DNA from 2 places in the Bradyrhizobium sp. Mp27 genome. Region 2 is predicted to be linked to the other one. Evidence: predicted binding sites of a transcription regulator. Region 2 holds the regulator's gene; the other holds the start of a gene.
The links. Region 2 encodes PhoB, which activates phosphate uptake and scavenging genes when phosphate is short. Its sites were predicted from a motif close to TGTCATNNANCTGTCAT; they were not measured.
Positions count from the first base shown of each region.

Region 1 (9,953 bases), on a different contig from region 2:
CGGCTTCAGGCGCGGCAGCATGTTCATCTGCGCGCGGCTCTCGACCTGGAACACGCCGAGCGACTCCCCGTCACACAGCATGTCGTAAACCTTGGGATCGTCCTGCGGGACGCTCGCCAGCACCCAGCGTTCGCCCTTGTGGTGGTCGATCAAATCAAAACATTTCCGGATGCAGGTCAGCATCCCCAGCGCAAGCACGTCGACCTTCATCATGTTGAGTGCGTCGACGTCGTCCTTGTCCCATTCGATGAAGGTGCGGTCGTCCATCGCGGCATTGCCGATCGGCACATAGGTGTCGAGCCGGTCCTGCGTCAGCACATAGCCGCCGACATGCTGGGAGAGATGGCGCGGGAATTCGATCAGCTCGGTCGCGAGCTCTACCGCGAGGTTGATCATGGGATTGCTGGGATCGAGCCCGGCCTGCCTGACCTGCATGTCGTTGAGGCCCTTGCCCCAGCTGCCCCAGACGGTGTCGGCAAGCGCGGCAGTGACGTCCTCGGTCAGGCCCAGCGCCTTGCCGACGTCGCGGATGGCGCTGCGCGGGCGGTAATGGATGACGGTGGCGATGATCGCGGCGCGGTGGCGGCCGTAGCGGCGATAGACATATTGCATCACCTCCTCGCGCCGAGAATGCTCGAAATCGACGTCGATGTCAGGCGGCTCCAGCCGCTCCTTGGAGATGAAGCGCTCGAACAGGAGATCGACGCTGGTCGGATTAACGGAGGTGATGCCGAGCACGTAGCAGACCGCTGAGTTCGCCGCCGATCCCCGCCCCTGGCACAGGATGTTCTGGCTGCGCGCATAATGCACGATGTCGTGCACGGTGAGGAAGTAGTGCGCGTATTTCAGCTCTGCGATCAGCGCGAGCTCTTTCTTCAGGGTCGCGCGAAGCTTGTCATCGATGTTGCCGCCGAAATATGTCTGCACGCCCGCCCAGGTCAGATCCTCCAGATGCCCTTGTGCGGTCTTGCCTCGCGGCACCGGCTCGTCCGGATACTGGTATTTGAGCTGGTCGAGCGTGAAATCGATCTTGCCCGCAAAGCGCATGGTCTCCGCGATCGCCTCGGGAAAATCGCGGAACAGCCGCGACATTTCGCGTGGCGTCTTCAGGAAGCGCTCGGCATTGGCTTCGAGCTTCCGTCCGACCGCCTCGATCGTGGTCTTTTCCCGGATGCAGGTCAGCACGTCCTGGAGCGGACGGCGGCCGGGGTGGTGATAGAGCACCTCGTTGGTCGCGAGCAGCGGCACGTTTGCTTTGGCGGCGAGATCATCGAGCCGCGCCAGGCGGCGGCGGTCGTCGCCGCGATAGACCAGGCTCGCCGCCAGCCACACGCCCTCGGCGCGGCTGTCCTTAAGCTTGGCGAGAACATCCAGCGCCTGCGCGGGCTCGAAGCGATGCGGCAGCGTCAGGACCAGGAGCTGGCCTTCCGCAAACTCAAGAAGATCACCGAAGGTGAGACGGCATTCGCCCTTCTCGATCCGCGTGATGTCGTCGCCGCGCTTGCCTCTGGTGAGGAGCTGACACAGCCGGCCATAGACGGCGCGGTCGCGCGGATAGACCAAAATGTCGGGCGTACCGTCGATGAAGACGATGCGCGCGCCGATCAGCAATTTCGGCTTGTGCAGCACCTTGTCATTGTCGAGCTCCTTGTAGGCGCGCACCACGCCGGCGAGCGTGTTGTGGTCGGCAATGCCGATCACGGGAATGCCGAGGATGCTCGCCTGATGCACATAGGCGCGCGGATCCGAGCCGCCGCGCAGGAAGGAGAAATTGGTGGTGATGCCGATCTCGGCATAAGCGGGCGTGGTCATGCGAAGAGGCCGTGCACATACCAGTTGGGGGGAATGGGTTTGCCTTCGTCGTCGAACACCTCTCCTTCGTAAAGACCGTCGCGGAAGATCCAGAAGCGCAGGCCTTCGGCGTCCTCGATACGGAAATAATCCCGCGTCAATTGCTTGCCGTCCTGCCGCCACCATTCCATCGCGATACGTTCAGGCCCTTCCACCCGCACCACCGCATGCAGCGCGCGTCGCCAGGTGAATTGATGCGGCGGGCCGTCCGGCACGGTCGCGAACGGCACCTTGATCGGTTCCGGTCTGTCGAACAGCCGCAGGGGGCGCAGTGGCGGCTCGCTCTCGGCGCGCGCCGGCCATTCGGCCTGCATGGCCACAGCGAGATGGTGCTGGGCAGGCGCGGCCAGCACCGCACATTCCGGGATATGGGTGTCTTGCGGCAAATGCACGACGACGCGCTTTCCGCCGATGCGCGCGGCGATGCGGTCGATCAGCGCGGCGAGTTCGTCATTGTCGTGGACATGGGCGTCGAGATCGCGCTGCTCCTGCACCACGATCTCGGTGCGGCTTGCCGACAGCCGCACCATGTCGAAACCGAAGCCGGGATCCAGCGGATCGGCGAGCGCATCGAGGCGTTCACGAAACAGCCGGTCGATGACTTTGCTTTGCGTCACCGGCCGCCCGGTCTCGACCATGATCGCGCGCACCACGCCATCGGTGCGAAAGAAGGCGGCTTCCAAGCGCCGCGCGCCCTTGCCCTGCTTTTCCATGGACGCGATCAACGTATCGGCGAGCCGCGACAGCGTCATCGCGATCATGGTGTCGGTGGCGATCGGTTCGGCAAAGCGCTTCTCCACGATGTAATCCGGCAGCGGTTTGCGCGGATTGATCGGGGCATCGCCATGCCCCTGCGCATGCGCGAGCAGCGTCGAGAACCGCGCGCCGAACCGCGCCGTGATCTCATGCGGCTCGCGCGAGGCGACATCGCCGATGGTTTTCAGGCCGGCGCGGCGCAGACCAGTGGTGATGGCCTCGCCCGCACCGAGCGCGGATACCGGCAGCCGGCTGATCGCCGCCGCCTCCCCGCCATCGGCGACGATGGTGCCGGAGGCCTGCCGCGTCAGCGTGCGCGCACAGACCGAGGTGCCGGCGATCGCCGCGCTGACGGCAAAACCCTGACAGGCGAGCGCGCGGACGAAGGTCTGCAACAATGCAGCCTCGCCGCCGAACAGATGCGCGCAGCCGGTGATGTCCAGAAACAGCCCGTGCGGCGGATCGAGCGCCACCAGCGGCGTGAAGCGGTCGCACCAGTCGGCGACGTCGCTGAGCGTCTTCGCATCGGCCACGACATCGGCGTCGAACACTTTCAAGTCCGGACACATCGCCCGTGCATTGGCCAGGGGCTGGCCGATGTGCAAGCCGAGGCGCTCGGCGGCTTCATTGAGCGCATGGATCACCAGCGCATTGTTGTCCTTGATGACAACGATGCTCGGATCATTGGCCTTACCCAGCGCGCCGAAGAACCGCTGAATCCGATCGATGGGCAGGCGTGGCAGCCACAGGCTGAGGATACGCCGACGGTTCAGAGAACTGGCACTCATCACATTTCCATTCCATGATCCACCGGCCGCACGGGCCATGACGATTGCGCAACAGCTCCGCATCGAAGCGCGGCGCGCCCCAGGAGCTCCAAGGCGCCGCAGGCATTGAAGCCGGGCCCGGCGGCGAATGCGCCGCGCGCAGCATCCATCGCGTCTCCGCGGTCGAGGGCAGCGGCGGCGCCGCCATCCGCAACATCAGGCCGGTGACACCGGACGATTGCGCGGCCAGCGTCAGCTTGCGGCTCGCCACGAGATCGAATTGCCGCGTCTCACCCCAGAGCTCGAGCACGACGGCGCCAAGCGCGTCGCAGGCGAGCGCATCGGCCGAGGTCCGCAACGCGCTCTCGGCATCGGCGGCGCGCACCATCACCACGCGGCGCGGATCGAGACCGATCTCGGCAAGCCCGCTCATCGACAGCGCGCCGGTCTCGAGTTCCGAAAAATCCTGCCGCACCCACAGCAGCGGCCGGCGCCGCGAGACACGCCCCGCAAGTCCCATGACAAAACCCGTCGCGGCGGTTCCCTGCCGGCCCTCGCAAAACACCTCGTGGATCACCGCGCGCGCGAGCCCGCCCTTCAGCGCGCTGTCGACCTCGCCGTGGCCGAGCGCGACGCGATCGTGCTGATGCACGACCTCCGCCGTCTCGATGCGCTCGATCTGGCCGCGCAAGGTCGCAAGCGCGTTCATCCGTGCGCCGCTCATATACGCCGCTCCTTCAGAGGTGATTGCCGAGGTTCTCAAAAATAAGAACCTGCGGCTGGCTCATTTGTTCATGATATGTTCTAATATAAAGCTAACAGCGGCCGGGGAGTCAATCGAATTGGTGCTCATCCGGATTCGTAAGCTGAATCAAAGGGATTCCACGATGGACGTACAACGCAAGCTGGAGATTCTGGCTGATGCCGCCAAATACGACGCGTCGTGCGCCTCCAGCGGCACCGAGAAGCGGGATTCCAGCGACGGCAAGGGCATGGGCTCGACCGCGCCGGGCATGGGCATCTGCCATTCCTACGCGCCGGACGGACGCTGCATCTCGCTGCTCAAAGTGCTCCTGACCAATGCCTGCAATTACGACTGCCTTTATTGCGTCAACCGCGCCTCTTCCAACGTGCCGCGTGCCCGATTCACCATCGACGAGGTGGTCAAGCTCACGCTCGACTTCTACCGGCGCAATTACATCGAGGGCCTGTTTCTCTCCTCCGGCATCATCCGCAGTCCCGACTACACCATGGAGCAGGTGGTCAGCGTCGCGCGAAAGCTGCGCGAGGAGCATCACTTCCGCGGCTACATCCATCTCAAGACCATTCCCGAGGCCGACGACGCGCTGATCGCGGAAGCCGGCAAATATGCCGACCGTCTCTCCATCAACATCGAGATGCCCCAGGAGACGAGCCTGCAGCAATACGCACCGGAAAAGGATGTGCGCGCGATCCGCCGCACCATGGGCCGGCTGCGGCTGAAACTCGACGAGGCCGAGGAAAACCGCAGCACAAAGACGAAGGCGAGGCCGCAGCGTTTTGCACCGGCCGGACAGAGCACGCAGATGATCGTCGGCGCCGACGCGGCCTCCGATCACACCATCCTGCACACCAGTGCCAATCTCTACGGCTCATACCGGCTGCGGCGCGTCTACTACTCCGCCTTCAGCCCGATCCCCGATGCCAGCCACGCTTTGCCTCTGGTACAGCCGCCGCTGCTGCGCGAGCACCGGCTTTACCAGGCCGACTGGCTGATGCGGTTCTACGGTTTCGACGTTGCGGAGATCGTCGACGACAGCGCGATGCTGCCGCTCGACATCGATCCGAAGCTCGCCTGGGCGCTGCGCCATCGCGACCGCTTCCCGCTCGACGTCAACCGCGCCAGCCGCGAGGAGCTGTTGCGCGTGCCCGGCTTCGGCACCAAGGCGGTCGAACGCATCATCGCGACACGGCGCACCACCACGATCCGCCTCTCCGATCTCGCGCGGCTGCATGTGCCCCGCAACAAGGCGCTGCCTTTCATCGTCCTCAGCGATCACCGGCCCGCGCCGCAACGCCTCGACGAGGCGCGGCTGATCGAACGGTTCAAGCCGAAGGCGACACAACTGGGGTTTGGCTTCTGATGCAGTACATCACCCTCGACACCGAAACCGATTTCGACGGCTGGCGCAAAGCCGCGCGGTCGCTCGTGCTGCATCATGTGCAGCCAACCGATGTCATCTGGACCGTACAAGGCGGCGAAGCCGAGTTGTTCGCACCGCCCTCCCCGTCTCCGATACTTGAGGTGAATGATGGCACCTTCAATGTGTCGGCAAAATTCGTCGAGCTCGCCAAGGCCGCGATCCTGCATCGTGATCCCGAGCGCTTTGCGATCCTCTATCGCCTGCTCTGGCGATTGAAGGACAATCACGATCTCATCGAGGTCGCGACCGATCCCGATGTCGCGCAGGTCACGGCGATGGCACGAGCGGTTCATCGCGACGAGCACAAGATGCATGCCTTCGTGCGCTTCCGCGAGATCGGACGCGAGCGCGCAGCGCATTACGTCGCCTGGTTCGAGCCGGAGCATCACATCGTCGAGCTTGCCGCGCCGTTCTTCGCCAAGCGCTTCGCCGACATGCCCTGGTCGATCCTGACACCCGATCTGTGTGCGCATTGGGATGGCCACGCGCTCTCGTTCACGTCGGGCGTGAGCAAGAGCGAAGCACCCGGCGAAGACCGGCTGGAGGAAACCTGGCGGCGCTACTACGCCAGCATCTTCAATCCGGCGCGGCTGAAGGTGAAGGCAATGCAGACGGAGATGCCAAAGAAATACTGGAGGAACCTGCCCGAGGCGTCGATCATTAAGCCCTTGATCGAGGACGCCGAGCGCATGACCGGCGCCATGATCGCCAATGCCGCAACCGATCCGCACAAGCCCCAGAAGCGGCCGGAGGCTCCGATGCCACGCAAGCTGGCTGCCGACGATCTCGAAGCGCTCCGCGAGGAGGCCGCGCACTGCCGCGCCTGCCCGCTCTACAAGGACGCGACGCAGACCGTGTTCGGCGAGGGCCCGAAAGATGCGACCATCATGCTGGTCGGCGAGCAGCCCGGCGACAAGGAAGACCTCGCCGGCCATCCGTTCGTCGGCCCGGCCGGCCAGATGCTCGATCGGGCGCTTCAGGAAGCCGGCGTCGACCGCAACAAGGTCTACGTCACCAACGCGGTCAAGCACTTCAAATTCGTGCCGCGCGGAAAGATCCGTCTGCACCAGAAGCCGGCAACGCCGGAGATCCGGGCGTGCCGGCAATGGTACGAGCGGGAAGTTTCGGCAATCCAGCCCGAGCTCATCGTGGCGATGGGCGCCACTGCCGCGCAAAGCGTGTTGGGCAAGATCACCCCGATCGGCAAGACCCGTGGCCGGCTCATAGATCTGCCCGAGGGACGCAAGGCACTGGTGACGGTGCACCCGTCCTATCTGCTGCGACTCCCCGATCCGGAAGCCAAAGTGCTGGAATATCAGCGCTTTGTCGAAGACCTGAAGATTGCCGCCGGCTTGCAGAAGAAAGCCCCGCGCGCCGCCTAAATACTGGCAAATACTGGAGGGAAAGCGACTTTACGACGCAGTTGTCATCCAGCCTTCAAATCCATCGCGGACAATAGCCCCTTCAAATTAGTTAAGGGGCGTCCAAAAATGACAGATGTTGCATTCGACCGTGCGGTAGGCGATCCGACGCCTGTCCAGCCGGCATCCAGGCCCAATCTCGACAAGGGTTTTAACCCGCTCACGATGATCTTGTTCTTCGGCATCCTTGCCGCAGGCCTGCTGTTCGTCGCCTACAGCATCTATGTCGACGTCAACGCGACCGGCACGAAGGTGACGACCTTCCTGCCCTACATTCTCCTGTTCGTCGCGCTGCTGATCGCGCTCGGCTTCGAATTCGTCAACGGCTTCCACGACACCGCCAACGCGGTGGCGACCGTGATCTACACCCATTCGCTGCCGGCCGAATTCGCGGTAATGTGGTCGGGCTTCTTCAACTTCCTCGGCGTGCTGCTCTCCTCCGGCGCGGTCGCCTTCGGCATCGTCTCGCTGCTGCCGGTCGAGCTGATCCTCCAGGTCGGCTCCAGCGCCGGCTTCGCGATGGTGTTCGCACTGCTGATCGCCGCGATCATCTGGAACCTCGGTACCTGGTATTTCGGCCTGCCCGCCTCCTCCTCGCACACGCTGATCGGCTCGATCATCGGCGTCGGCATTGCCAACGCCGTGATGCGCGGCCGCGACGGCACCTCGGGCGTCGACTGGAGCAAGGCCACCGAGATCGGCTACGCGCTCCTGCTGTCGCCGCTGTTCGGCTTCATCTGCGCCGCCGTGCTGCTGCTGCTGCTCAAGTTCATCGTGCGCAACCCCGCCCTGTACGCCGCGCCCGAAGGCAACAAGGCGCCGCCGCTCTGGATCCGCGGCCTGCTGATCGCAACCTGCACCGGCGTCAGCTTCGCCCACGGCTCGAACGACGGCCAGAAGGGCATGGGCCTGATCATGCTGATCCTGATCGGCACCGTGCCGACGGCCTACGCGCTCAACCGCGCGCTGCCGGAGAGCCAGGTCGCCCAGTTCCAGAAGGTCTCGGAGGCCGCCTCCAAGGTGATCGCGGCCAAGGGCGCTGGTCACTCGATCATCGGCGATCCCCGTCCTGCGGTGACGCAGTACATCACCTCGCACCACATCAGCGAAGGCACCTACCCCTCGCTGTCGGTGCTGGTGAAGGATGTCGGCGACCAGGTCGCGAAATACGGCTCGCTCAACAAGGTACCGGCGGAAGTGGTCGGCAACACCCGTAACGACATGTACCTGACCTCGGAAGCGATCCGCTTCCTGATGAAGGACAAGGAAAACGACCTCAACAAGGAAGAGGTCGCAACCTTGAACGCCTACAAGGGCGGGCTCGATAGCGCCACCAAGTTCATCCCGACCTGGGTGAAGGTGGCGGTCGCGATCGCGCTCGGTCTCGGCACCATGGTCGGCTGGAAGCGCATCGTCGTCACGGTCGGTGAGAAGATCGGCAAGACCCATCTCACCTACGCGCAGGGCGCCTCGGCCGAGCTCGTCGCCGCCGCCACGATCGGCGCCGCCGACGTGTTCGGCCTGCCGGTCTCGACCACACACGTGCTGTCGTCGGGTGTCGCCGGCACCATGGCCGCGAACGGCTCGGGCCTGCAGATGGCGACCATCCGCAATCTGCTGATGGCCTGGGTGCTGACGCTGCCCTGCGCGATCGCGCTGTCGGCCACGCTGTATGTGATCTTCTCGCGGATCTTCTAAAGCCGATCACGCGCCTCAAAGACAAAGGGCCCGTGCGATGCACGGGCCCTTTTCGTTTGTGCTTCGGGGTTCGGCGTTAAGACGCCGCGAGCGACTCCTCGACCAGCTTGACCCAATAGGACGTGCCGAACACGATCGCCTCGTCGTTGAAATTGTAGGCGGGGTGATGCAGGCCGGCGCTGTCGCCGTTGCCGCAGAAGATGAACGCGCCGGGCCGCGCTTCCAGCATGTAGGCGAAATCCTCGCCGCCCATCAGCGGCGGCATCTCGTGCACATTGGCCTCGCCGGCAACGTTCCTGGCGATGCGCCGCGCCACCTCGGTCTCCGCGGCGTGGTTGTTCACGACAGGGTAGTTGCGCTTGTAGTGCAGGTCGATCTTGGCGCCGGTGATCTGTGCGACGCCCGCCACCACTTCGTGCACGCGCTTCTCGACCAGCTTGCGCACCTCCGGCGATAACGTGCGGATGGTGCCCCTCAGCGTCGCAGTCTGCGGAATGACGTTACGGGCGTTGCCGGCGTGGAATTCGCAGATCGAGATCACGGCCGATTCCAGGGGATCGACGCTGCGGGCGACGATCGACTGCAGCGCGGTGATCAACTGCGCGCCGACCAGCACGGAATCGACGCATTTGTGCGGACGCGCGGCGTGGCCGCCGAGGCCCTCGATCATGATGTCGACCTCGTCGGTCGCCGCCATGATCGGGCCCGGCCGGATCGCGAACGAGCCGATCGGAATGCCCGGGCCGTTGTGCATGCCGTAGACCTGCTCGATGCCGAAACGCTCCATCAGGCCGTCCTTGACCATGGCTGCGCCGCCGGCGCCGCCCTCCTCGGCCGGCTGGAAGATCACCACAGCATCGCCGGCGAAGTTACGGGTCTCGGCGAGGTAGCGGGCCGCACCGAGCAGCATCGCGGTGTGGCCGTCATGGCCACAGGCGTGCATCTTGCCCGGAGTCTTGGAGGCGTAAGGCAGGTTGGTCTGCTCGTCGACGGGCAGCGCGTCCATGTCGGCACGCATGCCGATCACCTTGAGCCCCTCGCCGGCCGGCTTGCTGCCCTTGATCACGCCGACCACGCCGGTCTGCCCGAGGCCAGTCACGACCTCGTCGCAGCCGAACTCGCGCAGCCGGTCCGCAACGAATGCTGCAGTGCGGTGGACGTCGTACAGCAGCTCCGGATGCTGGTGGATGTCCCGGCGCCAGGCCTGAATATCGGGTTGGAGGTCGGCGACGCGGTTCACGATGGGCATGGAAGGTCTCAAGCCTTGTTGGGAATAC
Region 1 is NZ_JASAUS010000012.1:13,983-23,935, reverse strand. Features, by position in the region: gene QJT78_RS10140 (error-prone DNA polymerase) at 1-1,812, opposite strand, end outside; gene QJT78_RS10135 (DNA polymerase Y family protein) at 1,809-3,395, opposite strand; gene QJT78_RS10130 (DNA repair protein) at 3,298-4,098, opposite strand; gene QJT78_RS10125 (putative DNA modification/repair radical SAM protein) at 4,262-5,497, shown strand; gene QJT78_RS10120 (UdgX family uracil-DNA binding protein) at 5,497-6,939, shown strand; gene QJT78_RS10115 (inorganic phosphate transporter) at 7,048-8,676, shown strand; gene QJT78_RS10110 (M20 aminoacylase family protein) at 8,753-9,925, opposite strand.
Region 1: QJT78_RS10115 (inorganic phosphate transporter) is a predicted target of PhoB. The motif match lies at 6,982-6,998, and genes of this name have one in related genera.

Region 2 (9,953 bases):
ATCAGAAGGCCTTCGCCGCGCACTTCGCTGACGATGTCGGGATAACGATCGATCACGGAGGCAAGCTTCTGCTTGAGCAGCAGCGACATCTTCTGCACGTGGTCGAAGAAGCCGGGCTTGAGCATGACGTCGAGCACGGCGTTGGCAGCCGAGATCGCGAGCGGATTGCCGCCGAAGGTCGAGCCGTGCGAGCCGGGCCCCATGCCGGCAGCCGCGTCCGCGGTCGCCAGCACCGCGCCGATCGGGAAGCCGCCACCGAGCGCTTTGGCCAGCGACATCACGTCAGGCGTGACGCCGGTGCGGCGATGCGCGAACAGATCGCCGGTGCGGCCCATGCCGGTCTGCACCTCGTCGAACGCGAGCAGCAGGCCCTTCTCGTCGCAGAGCTGGCGCAACGCCCGCAGGAAGGCGGGCGTTGCCGAACGCACGCCGCCCTCGCCCTGGATCGGCTCGATCAGGATGCCGGCGGTCTGCGGACCGATCGCCTTCTTGATGGCTTCGATATCGCCATGCGGGACCTGGTCGAAGCCGTCCATCGGCGGGCCAAACCCTTCGAGATATTTTGCCGAACCGGTCGCGGCGAGCGTTGCCAGCGTGCGGCCGTGGAAGGCGCCTTCGAAGGTGATGATGCGATAACGTTCCGGATGACCCTTGGAGAAGTGATGATGGCGGACCAGCTTGATCACACCTTCCAGCGCTTCGGCGCCGGAATTGCAGAAGAACACGAAGTCCGCGAAGCTTTCGTTGCACAGACGCGCGGCAAGCTTCTCGCCGTCCGGGCTCTGGAACAGGTTCGACATGTGCCAGAGCTTGGTGGCCTGCTCCTGCAACGCCTTGACCAACGCAGGATGAGCATGGCCGAGCGCATTCACCGCCACGCCCGAGGTGAAATCGAGATAGCGATCGCCATTTGTCGCAATCAGCCAGCAGCCTTCGCCGCGCTCGAAACCGAGGTCGGCCCTGGCGAAAACGGGGAGCAAATGCGGCGCTGCGCTGTTAGTCATGACGATCACTTGAATGTTGCGGACGGTGTGAGCGTGCATTGCGCAACGCACCATTGACCGGCCCGGAAAACGAAACGTGCCGCCTTTTAAGGGCGGCACGTATCACTATCTTATGCTTGGTGAAACCGGTGTCAATGCCGCCCGGAAAGCCTCACGAAACGCAGAATCCGTAGTCTTGCGGTGGCGATTTTGCGTGTTTCCGCCACGGAACATGTGGAAGCGAGTCGGCGGACTCTTGCGCGTGAGTCACGCCATATTGTAGCGTTTGGCTTGTCAGATACGACATCTCGTGCAGCAGTTCTGATCCTCTAAGTCCTCATGTACCGGCGTAAGCGTTCGGGCGCATCTGGTGCGCCCGGCGAGCCTTAAGGGATTCTGGCGGCACGGGTTTTTCGAAGCTTAGGCATTCGCCGTGCGGCCGCCAGGATGGCAGGCGCCGGCGAAGGAAAGGGTGCAATGACCGTTTTGACCTGGTCGGATGATCGCGTCGAGCAGCTGAAAAAGCTCTGGGAGGCCGGACTTTCGGCCAGCCAGATCGCCGCTGAACTCGGCAATGTGACCCGCAATGCCGTGATCGGCAAAGTGCACCGGCTCGGCCTGTCGGGCCGCGCCAAGAGCCCTTCATCGGCAGCGCCGCGGCCGCGCAAGGCGCGCCCCGCCCAGCACATGATGCGGGTGACCCGCCCGATCGCACGCGGCAACACCGCGCTGGCGCAAGCCTTCGAAGTCGAGGTCGAGGCCGAACCGGTCACCTACGACAACGTCGTGCCTATGAGCCAGCGGCTGTCGCTGCTGGAGCTGAACGAGGCCACCTGCCACTGGCCGGTCGGCGATCCCTCGAGCCCGGATTTCTTCTTCTGCGGCGGCAAGGCGCTCTCCGGCCTGCCCTACTGCGCCCAGCACTCGCGCGTGGCGTATCAGCCCGCGGCGGATCGCCGGCGCGCGCCGGCGAAGCCTGGTCCGCGCTGAGGTATCGGATTAGCTGACTACGAAGACGGCGCCGTCACGCGATGACGGCTCAACTCACTCGGTGTCGTCCCTGCGAACGCAGGGACCCATAATCCCGGCGCGTAGTTATTGCGCGGGATGATCACTCCGAGTCGTCGCCAAACCACTCCCTGTGGTTATGGGTCCCTGCGAACGCAGGGACGACATCGAGGATGCTGTGGCAGCCCGCTAAATCACGTCTGCCACAGCAACCCCTTACGCCTGCTCCGCCTTCGCAAAGCGATCGTCCAGTGCGTAGCCCGCGCCGCGGACGGTGCGGATCGGGTCCTGCTCGCGGCCGAGATTGAGCAGCTTGCGTAGGCGGCCGATATGGACGTCGACGGTGCGCTCGTCGATGTAGATGTCACGGCCCCAGACGCTGTCGAGCAGCTGCTCGCGCGAGAACACGCGGCCGGGATGCTCGAGAAAGAACTCCAGCAGGCGATATTCGGTCGGGCCGAGATCGATCGGCCGGCCCGAGCGCGCCACGCGGCGCTTGTCGCGGTCGAGCTCGATGTCGCCATAGGCGAGCACCGTGGCGAGCCGCTCCGGGCTGGCGCGCCTGAGCAGGCCCTTCACGCGTGCCAGCAGCTCCGGCACCGAGAACGGCTTGACGATGTAGTCGTCGGCGCCGGTCGCAAGACCCCGCACCCGCTCGCTCTCCTCGCCGCGCGCGGTGAGCATGATGATCGGGAGCTGCTTGGTCTCGGGCCGGGTGCGCAGCCGCCGGCACAGCTCGATGCCGGAGAGGCCCGGCAGCATCCAGTCGAGCACGATCAAATCGGGGATATGCTCCTTGAGGCGGGTGTCGGCATCGTCGCCGCGCATCACCGTCTCGACGTCATAGCCGTCGCCTTCGAGGTTGTAGCGGAGAAGCTCGGTGAGAGCTTCCTCGTCCTCAACCACCATAATGCGTGCGCCCATGGTGTCGTAGCTCCTTAAGTGTTCGGGACCGTCGTGGCGAAGGTCGTCATGTCGCCCTTCGGCCGCTTGTCGGTGATCGCCTGGCCCTCGATCATGTAGAACACGGTCTCGGCGATGTTGGTGGCGTGGTCACCGATGCGCTCGATGTTCTTGGCGCAGAACATCAGATGGATGCAGAACGAGATGTTGCGCGGATCCTCCATCATGTAGGTGAGCAGCTCGCGGAACAGCGAGGTGCAGATGGCGTCGACTTCCTCGTCGCCCTTCCACACCGCCATCGCCGCCGGCAGATCGTGCGCGGCATAGGCGTCCAGCACCGACTTGACCTGCTGCTGCACGAGGTCGGTCATGTGCTCCAGGCCGCGGAACAGCTTGAGCGGATGAAAATCCGTCTCCAGCGCCGCGACGCGCTTGCCCATGTTCTTGGCGAGGTCGCCGATCCGCTCGAGATCGGTCGCGACGCGCATGGCGCCGACGATCTCGCGCAGATCCACCGCCATCGGCTGGCGGCGCGCGATGGTGAGCACGGCGCGCTCCTCGATCTTCTTCTGGAGCGCGTCGAGCTCGGTGTCGATGGTGACGACGCGCTGGCCGAGCGCGACGTCGCGGCGGATCAGCGCGTCGACGGAATCGACGATCATGCGCTCGGCGATGCCGCCCATCTCGGCGACTAGGCGCGTGAGCTCCTGGAGGTCGGTGTCGAAGGCCTTTGCGGTATGTTCAGAACCCATGTTCCGTCTCCTCAGCCGAACCGGCCGGTGATGTAATCCTGCGTGCGCCGGTCGGTCGGCGACGTGAAGATCTTGCTGGTGTCGTCGAACTCGATCAGCTCGCCGAGATACATGAAGGCGGTCTTGTCGGAGACGCGCGCCGCCTGCTGCATGTTGTGGGTGACGATCGCGATCGTGTAGTTCTCGGACAGCTCCTGGATCAGCTCCTCGACCTTGGCGGTCGAGATCGGGTCGAGCGCCGAGCAGGGCTCGTCGAACAAGATCACCTCAGGCCGCACTGCGACCGTGCGGGCGATGCAGAGGCGCTGCTGCTGGCCGCCGGAGAGCGACAGGCCGGAGGCGTTAAGCTTGTCCTTGACCTCGTTCCACAGCGCGCCGCCGCGCAGCGCCTTCTCGACGCGGTCGTCCATCTCGGACTTCGAGATCTTCTCGTAGAGACGGATGCCGAAGGCGATGTTCTCGTAGATCGTCATCGGGAACGGCGTCGGCTTCTGGAACACCATGCCGACGCGGGCGCGCAGCAGATTGAGGTCCAGCTTGGGGTCGAGGATGTTGGTCTGGTCGAGCATGAGCTGACCGGTGACGCGCTGGCCCGGATAGAGATCGTACATCCGGTTGAAGATGCGCAGCAGGGTGGACTTGCCGCAGCCCGACGGGCCGATGAACGCCGTGACGCGGTTGGTGCCGAGCGCCAGATTGATGTTCTTCAGCGCGTGGTGCTCGCCATAATAGAAGTTCAGGTTGCGCACCGTCACCTTGGCCGGGGCCTCGGGCAACACCGGCGCCTGCGGCAAACCACCGGCCGCGCTCATCGATACGGAAAGCTCACTCATTTTGCGGTCCTCTCGGCGCCAAGGATGCGCGCGCCAATGTTCAGGGCAAGCACGGTAATCGTGATCAGCAGCGCGCCGCTCCAGGCGAGCTGCTTCCAATAGGCGTAGGGGCTCTGGACGAAGTTGTTGATGGTGACCGGCAGGTTCGCCATCGTCTTGTTCAGGCCGAGGCTGAAGAACTGGTTCGACAGCGCAGTGAAGAGCAGCGGCGCGGTCTCGCCGGCGACGCGGGCGGTCGCGAGCAGCACGCCGGTGATGAGGCCGGAACGCGCGGCACGATAAGCGATGCGCTTGATCACCAGCGAGCGCGGCAGGCCGAGCGCGGACGCCGCCTCACGCAGCGCGTTCGGCACCAGCAGCAACATGTCCTCGGTGGTGCGCAGCACCACCGGGATGACGATGACCGCGAGTGCGAGTGCGCCTGCGATCGCCGAGAAGCCGCGCATCGGCACCACCACCGCACCGTAGATGAACAGGCCGATGATGATCGAGGGCGCCGACAAGAGGATGTCGTTGATGAAGCGGATCACCGAGGTCAAGCGATCGTTGCGGCCGTACTCGGCAAGATAGGTGCCGGCAAACAGGCCGAGCGGCGCACCGATACCGACGCCGAGCACGGTCATGATGATCGAACCGACGATGGCGTTGCGCAGGCCGCCTTCGGTCGAGCCCGGAGGCGGAGTGTCCGCGACGAAGATCTCCAGGTTCAGACCGGCGATGCCGTTGTAGAGCAGCGTCATCAGGATCAGCGCAAGCCAGGTGACGCCGAAGGCGGCGGCGGCCATGCAGAGTCCGCGAACGACGATGTCCTTGCGGCGGCGGCGTGAATAGATCGGGTTCATGGCGCTAGTTCCCCGCCTTCTTTTCCAGCCGCATCAGCATCAACCGCGCCGCCGCGAGCACGAAGAACGTCAGCACGAACAGCAGCAGGCCTAGCAGGATCAGGCCGGACTGGTGCAGGCCGTCGCTCTCGGCGAACTCGGATGCGATCGCCGCCGAGATCGTGGTGCCCGGGGCAAAGATCGAGGAGGAGATGCGGAACGAATTGCCGATGATGAAAGTCACCGCCATGGTCTCGCCGAGCGCGCGGCCCAGCGCCAGCATGACGCCGCCGATGACGCCGACGCGGGTGTAGGGGATCACCACGCTACGGACGACTTCCCAGGTGGTGCAGCCGACGCCGTAGGCGGCTTCCTTCAGCACCGGCGGCACCGTCTTGAACACGTCGACCGAGATCGAGGTAATGAAGGGCAGCACCATGATCGCGAGGATCAGCGCGGCGTTGAACAGGCTGAGATAGGACGGGGGACCCGCGAAGATCGCGCCCAGCACCGGGACGCCGTCGAAGATCTTGATCATGAAGGGCTGGAAGGTGTTGGCCAGGAACGGGCCTAGCACGAAGAAGCCCCACATGCCGTAGATGATCGAGGGGATGCCGGCGAGCAGCTCGATCGCCATGCCGATCGGGCGGCGCAGCCATTGCGGGCAGAGCTCGGTGAGGAAGATCGCAATGCCGAGACCCACGGGAATGGCGATCAGCATCGCGATGAAGGAGGTCACGAGCGTGCCGTACATCGGCCCGAGCGCGCCGAGCACCGGCGGATCGGCGGACGGCGCCCAGCGCTGCGTCCACAGGAAGGAGAGGCCGTATTCCTTCATCGCCGGGAAGGCGCCGACGATCAGCGAAATGATGATGCCGCCGAGGATGAGCAGCACCGAGATCGCGGAGAGCCGCGTGATCCAGTAGAAGGTGACGTCGCCGAGCTTGAAGGCGCTCAAGGCCTTGGCGCGGTCATACGGTCCGGCGTCGTCGATTACATCGCTCTGAACGGCCATCTCTGCCACGCCGATCCCCTGTGCCCGTTTGATATACGCTTGTTGTCGGTCTTGTTGTTGGTCTTGCGCTCCGGACGCGGCGCGAAGCCGATCCGGAGCGGAGGTCTTGTGAGATCCCGGCGCCCAGTCCGGGACAAGAGCGCTCAGCTCTTGATCTCGGCAGCCCAGGTCTTCTCGATCAGCTGGACGACCGGGTCCGGCATCGGGATGTAGTCGAGCTCTTCAGCCGCCTTGCCGCCGCTCTTGAAGGCCCAGCGGAAGAACTTGATGGCTTCCTGCGAGGCTGCCTTGTCGGTGGCATCCTTGTGCATGAGGATGAAGGTCGCCGCCGTGATCGGCCAGGACTTGTCGCCGGGCTGGTCGGTCAGGATGACGTAGTAGCCGGGAGCCTTGGCCCAGTCGGCGTTGGAAGCCGCGGCCTGGAAGGCCTCGACCGTCGGCTGCACCGGCTTGCCGGCCTTGTTGACGAGACCGGTGTAGGTCAGCTTGTTCTGCTTGGCATAGGCGTACTCGACGTAGCCGATCGAGTTCTTGGTCTGGCTGATGTTGCCCGACACGCCTTCGTTGCCCTTGGCGCCGACGCCGACCGGCCACTCGACCGCGGTGCCCTCACCGATCTTGCTCTTCCAGTCCGCGCTGGCCTTGGAGAGATAGTTCGTGAAGTTGAAGGTGGTGCCCGAACCATCCGAGCGGCGGACCACGGTGATCGCGTCCGACGGCAGCTTCACGTTCGGATTGAGCTTCTTGATCGCGGCGTCGTCCCACTTGGTGATCTTGCCGAGATAGATGCTGGCCAGGGTCTCGCCGTCAAACACCAACTCGCCGGGCTTCACGCCCTCGATGTTGACGACTGGAACGATAGCGCCCATCACCATCGGCCACTGGACGAGGCCGTCCTTCTCGAGCTGCTCGGCCTTGAGAGGCGCGTCGCTGGCGCCGAAGGTCACGGTCTTGGCCTGGATCTGCTTGATGCCGCCGCCGGAGCCGATCGACTGGTAGTTCAGACCGTTGCCGGTCTCTTTCTTGTAGGCGTCAGCCCACTTGGAATAGATCGGGAACGGGAACGTCGCGCCGGCACCCGTGATGTCGGCAGCAAAGGCCGCCGTCGCCGATGCGGCGATCAAGCCGGCAGCGACGATAGTTTTGATGAAATTCATGGTGGTCTCCATACAGGGGAGCGAAGCGCCGTCCGCGCCCGATCGCGCTCCCCGTGCCGCCCCTTTAGGAGCGGTCGGCTGTGCTTTACGAAGGTTTCGTGACAGCTGGATGACACATCCAAGCGATTGAAATCGCTCGACTATCAGGTTTGAGCCGCGGCCTTCGCCTGGGGAAAACAGGCCGTGAAAACGGCGCCCTGCTTGGGTACGCTCTCGATCAAAAGCCGGCCGCGATGGCGGTTAAGAATATGTTTCACCAGCGATAATCCGAGCCCCGTCCCGCCCTGCGAGCGGCTGTCACCGACGTCGACCCGGTAGAACCGCTCGGTCAGTCGCGGCAGGTGCTCGGGCGCGATGCCGGGGCCGAAATCGCGGACCATGACCCGGATTTCCTGAGTTCCATCAGTGGCTGCCGCCGCGGCCAGCGACACGATGACACGTCCGCCCGACGCCCCGTATTTGAGCGCGTTCTCGATCAGGTTCTCGAACAGGCGGAGCAATTCCTCGCGGTCGCCCGCGATCATCACAGGGGTCTCGGGCAGATGGGTTTCGACCTCGACCTGGCGCTCCCGTGCCAGCGGCTCGAGCCCGTCGGCGACCTGGAAGATGATCGGCAGCAGGTCGACCAGGGTGTCGGGCCGCACATGGGCCGACAGCTCGACCCGCGACAGCGAGAGCAGATCGTCGATCAGGCGCGCCATCCGGGTCGCCTGGTTGTGCATGATGCCGAGGAACCGCTCGCGTGCCTTGGGATCGTCCTTGGCCTGGCCCTGGAGCGTGTCGATGAAGCCCGACAGCGCGGCAAGCGGCGTGCGCAGCTCGTGGCTGGCATTGGCGACGAAGTCTGCGCGCATCTCCTCGACCCGGCGCAGCGGCGTCTGGTCGTGGAAGGTCATCAGCATGCATTTGTCAGCGCCGCCGAAGGAGGTCGGCACCGGCACCGGCGTGATGATCAGCTCCATCCAGCGATCGACCGGGACGTGGTCGAGATAGGTCGCACGCCGCGGTTCGGTGGTGGCGATCGATTCACGCAGCGCCGTGATGATCTCCGGCGAGCGCAGCGCGAACTGGGCGAGCTCGTTCTTGCGCAGCGCCGGCGCCAGCTGGGCGGCTGCGGCATTGAGATGGATGACACGCCCGGCGCGGTCGAGCAGCACGGCCGGATCCGGCATACCGGCGACGACCGCGGCCACCGCCGCGCTCTCGACCGGGTTGACGCGGCGGGTGTCGTCGCGCGAGGCGGCGTTGTCGTGCAACCGCCAGGGGATCAGCGCCGCGGCCGCGATGCAGAGGAACACCGCGGCCGCACGTATCACCGACAATTCGCCGAGCGAGACCACCACCGACAGCGCCAGCGCCGCGGCGATCAGGATGACGGTCGAGTGCCGCAGCCGGTCGGACCAGGGCTGCGCGGAGGGAGAAGATGGGGCGTCGATCGCCATCGGGGCGGGCTTCTCCTAAGGGGATGCGCCGGTCAGGCGCCGGTGTCGCTGCGCTCTCTCACATAGGCGGCTTCACGCGCCGGGCCGGGGTCGAGCTTGAGCGCCGCCTGCTGCAAGCGCTTCGATCGAGCGCCGATTATAACCTCGCGAAACGTCAGCAAGATTACAGATATGACGAAGGGGGAGAGATAATAGAGGACGCGGAACAGGAGCATGCCACCCAGCAGTTCCTCGCGGTCCATCTGCCAGAGGCCGACCAGCATGGCGGCATCGAACACGCCGAGCCCTCCCGGCGAGTGGCTGGCGAATCCGAGCAAGGTCGCCGAGACGAAGATCACCGCCACCACGACGAAGCCGAGATTGGGCTCGTCCGGGACCAGCACGTACATCGCGAGCGCACAGAAGCCGAGATCGATGATGCCGATGGCGATCTGGAGCAGCGTCAGCGGGCCGCCCGGCAGCACCACGGTCCAGGGCCCGCGGCCGACCACCCGCGGCTGGGTCCAGACCCAGACCACATAGGCGACCAGCCCCACGATGATCAGCATCGCCAGCATCCGGTTCAGCCAGGGCGGAAGCTGGTCGATCGAGGCCGCAGCTTCCGGATGGTAGGAGATACCAAGGCCGAGCACCGCGGCATTGCCGAGCCAGAAGGTCAGGCCGGCGAGAAAGCAGATCTTTGCGACGTCGATCGCGTTCAGGCCATAGGCCGAATAGATGCGGTAGCGCACCGCGCCGCCGGTGAAGACGCTGGCGCCGACATTGTGGCCGATCGAATAGCTGGTGAAGGCGGCGAGTGCATTGATGCGGTAGGGCACATGGGCGTGGCCGATCGCGCGCACCGCGAACAGATCGTAGAAGGTCAGGGTGAAATAGCCAGCGGCCACGAACAGCGCCGCCATCGCAATCTGGCTCGGCTCGGTGCTCTTGATCGCTTCGAGGACCTCGTTGACGTCGATGCCCCGCAGCATGTGGTAGAGCACATAGCAAGCGATGCCGATGACGGCGACGCTGATCACAACTCCAAGCTTATGCAGGA
Region 2 is NZ_JASAUS010000003.1:49,146-59,098, forward strand. Features, by position in the region: gene QJT78_RS03190 (aspartate aminotransferase family protein) at 1-1,004, opposite strand, end outside; gene QJT78_RS03195 (GcrA family cell cycle regulator) at 1,461-1,973, shown strand; gene phoB (phosphate regulon transcriptional regulator PhoB) at 2,208-2,915, opposite strand; gene phoU (phosphate signaling complex protein PhoU) at 2,930-3,646, opposite strand; gene pstB (phosphate ABC transporter ATP-binding protein PstB) at 3,658-4,479, opposite strand; gene pstA (phosphate ABC transporter permease PstA) at 4,476-5,321, opposite strand; gene pstC (phosphate ABC transporter permease subunit PstC) at 5,326-6,315, opposite strand; gene pstS (phosphate ABC transporter substrate-binding protein PstS) at 6,459-7,472, opposite strand; gene QJT78_RS03230 (ATP-binding protein) at 7,616-8,914, opposite strand; gene QJT78_RS03235 (lysylphosphatidylglycerol synthase domain-containing protein) at 8,947-9,953, opposite strand, start outside.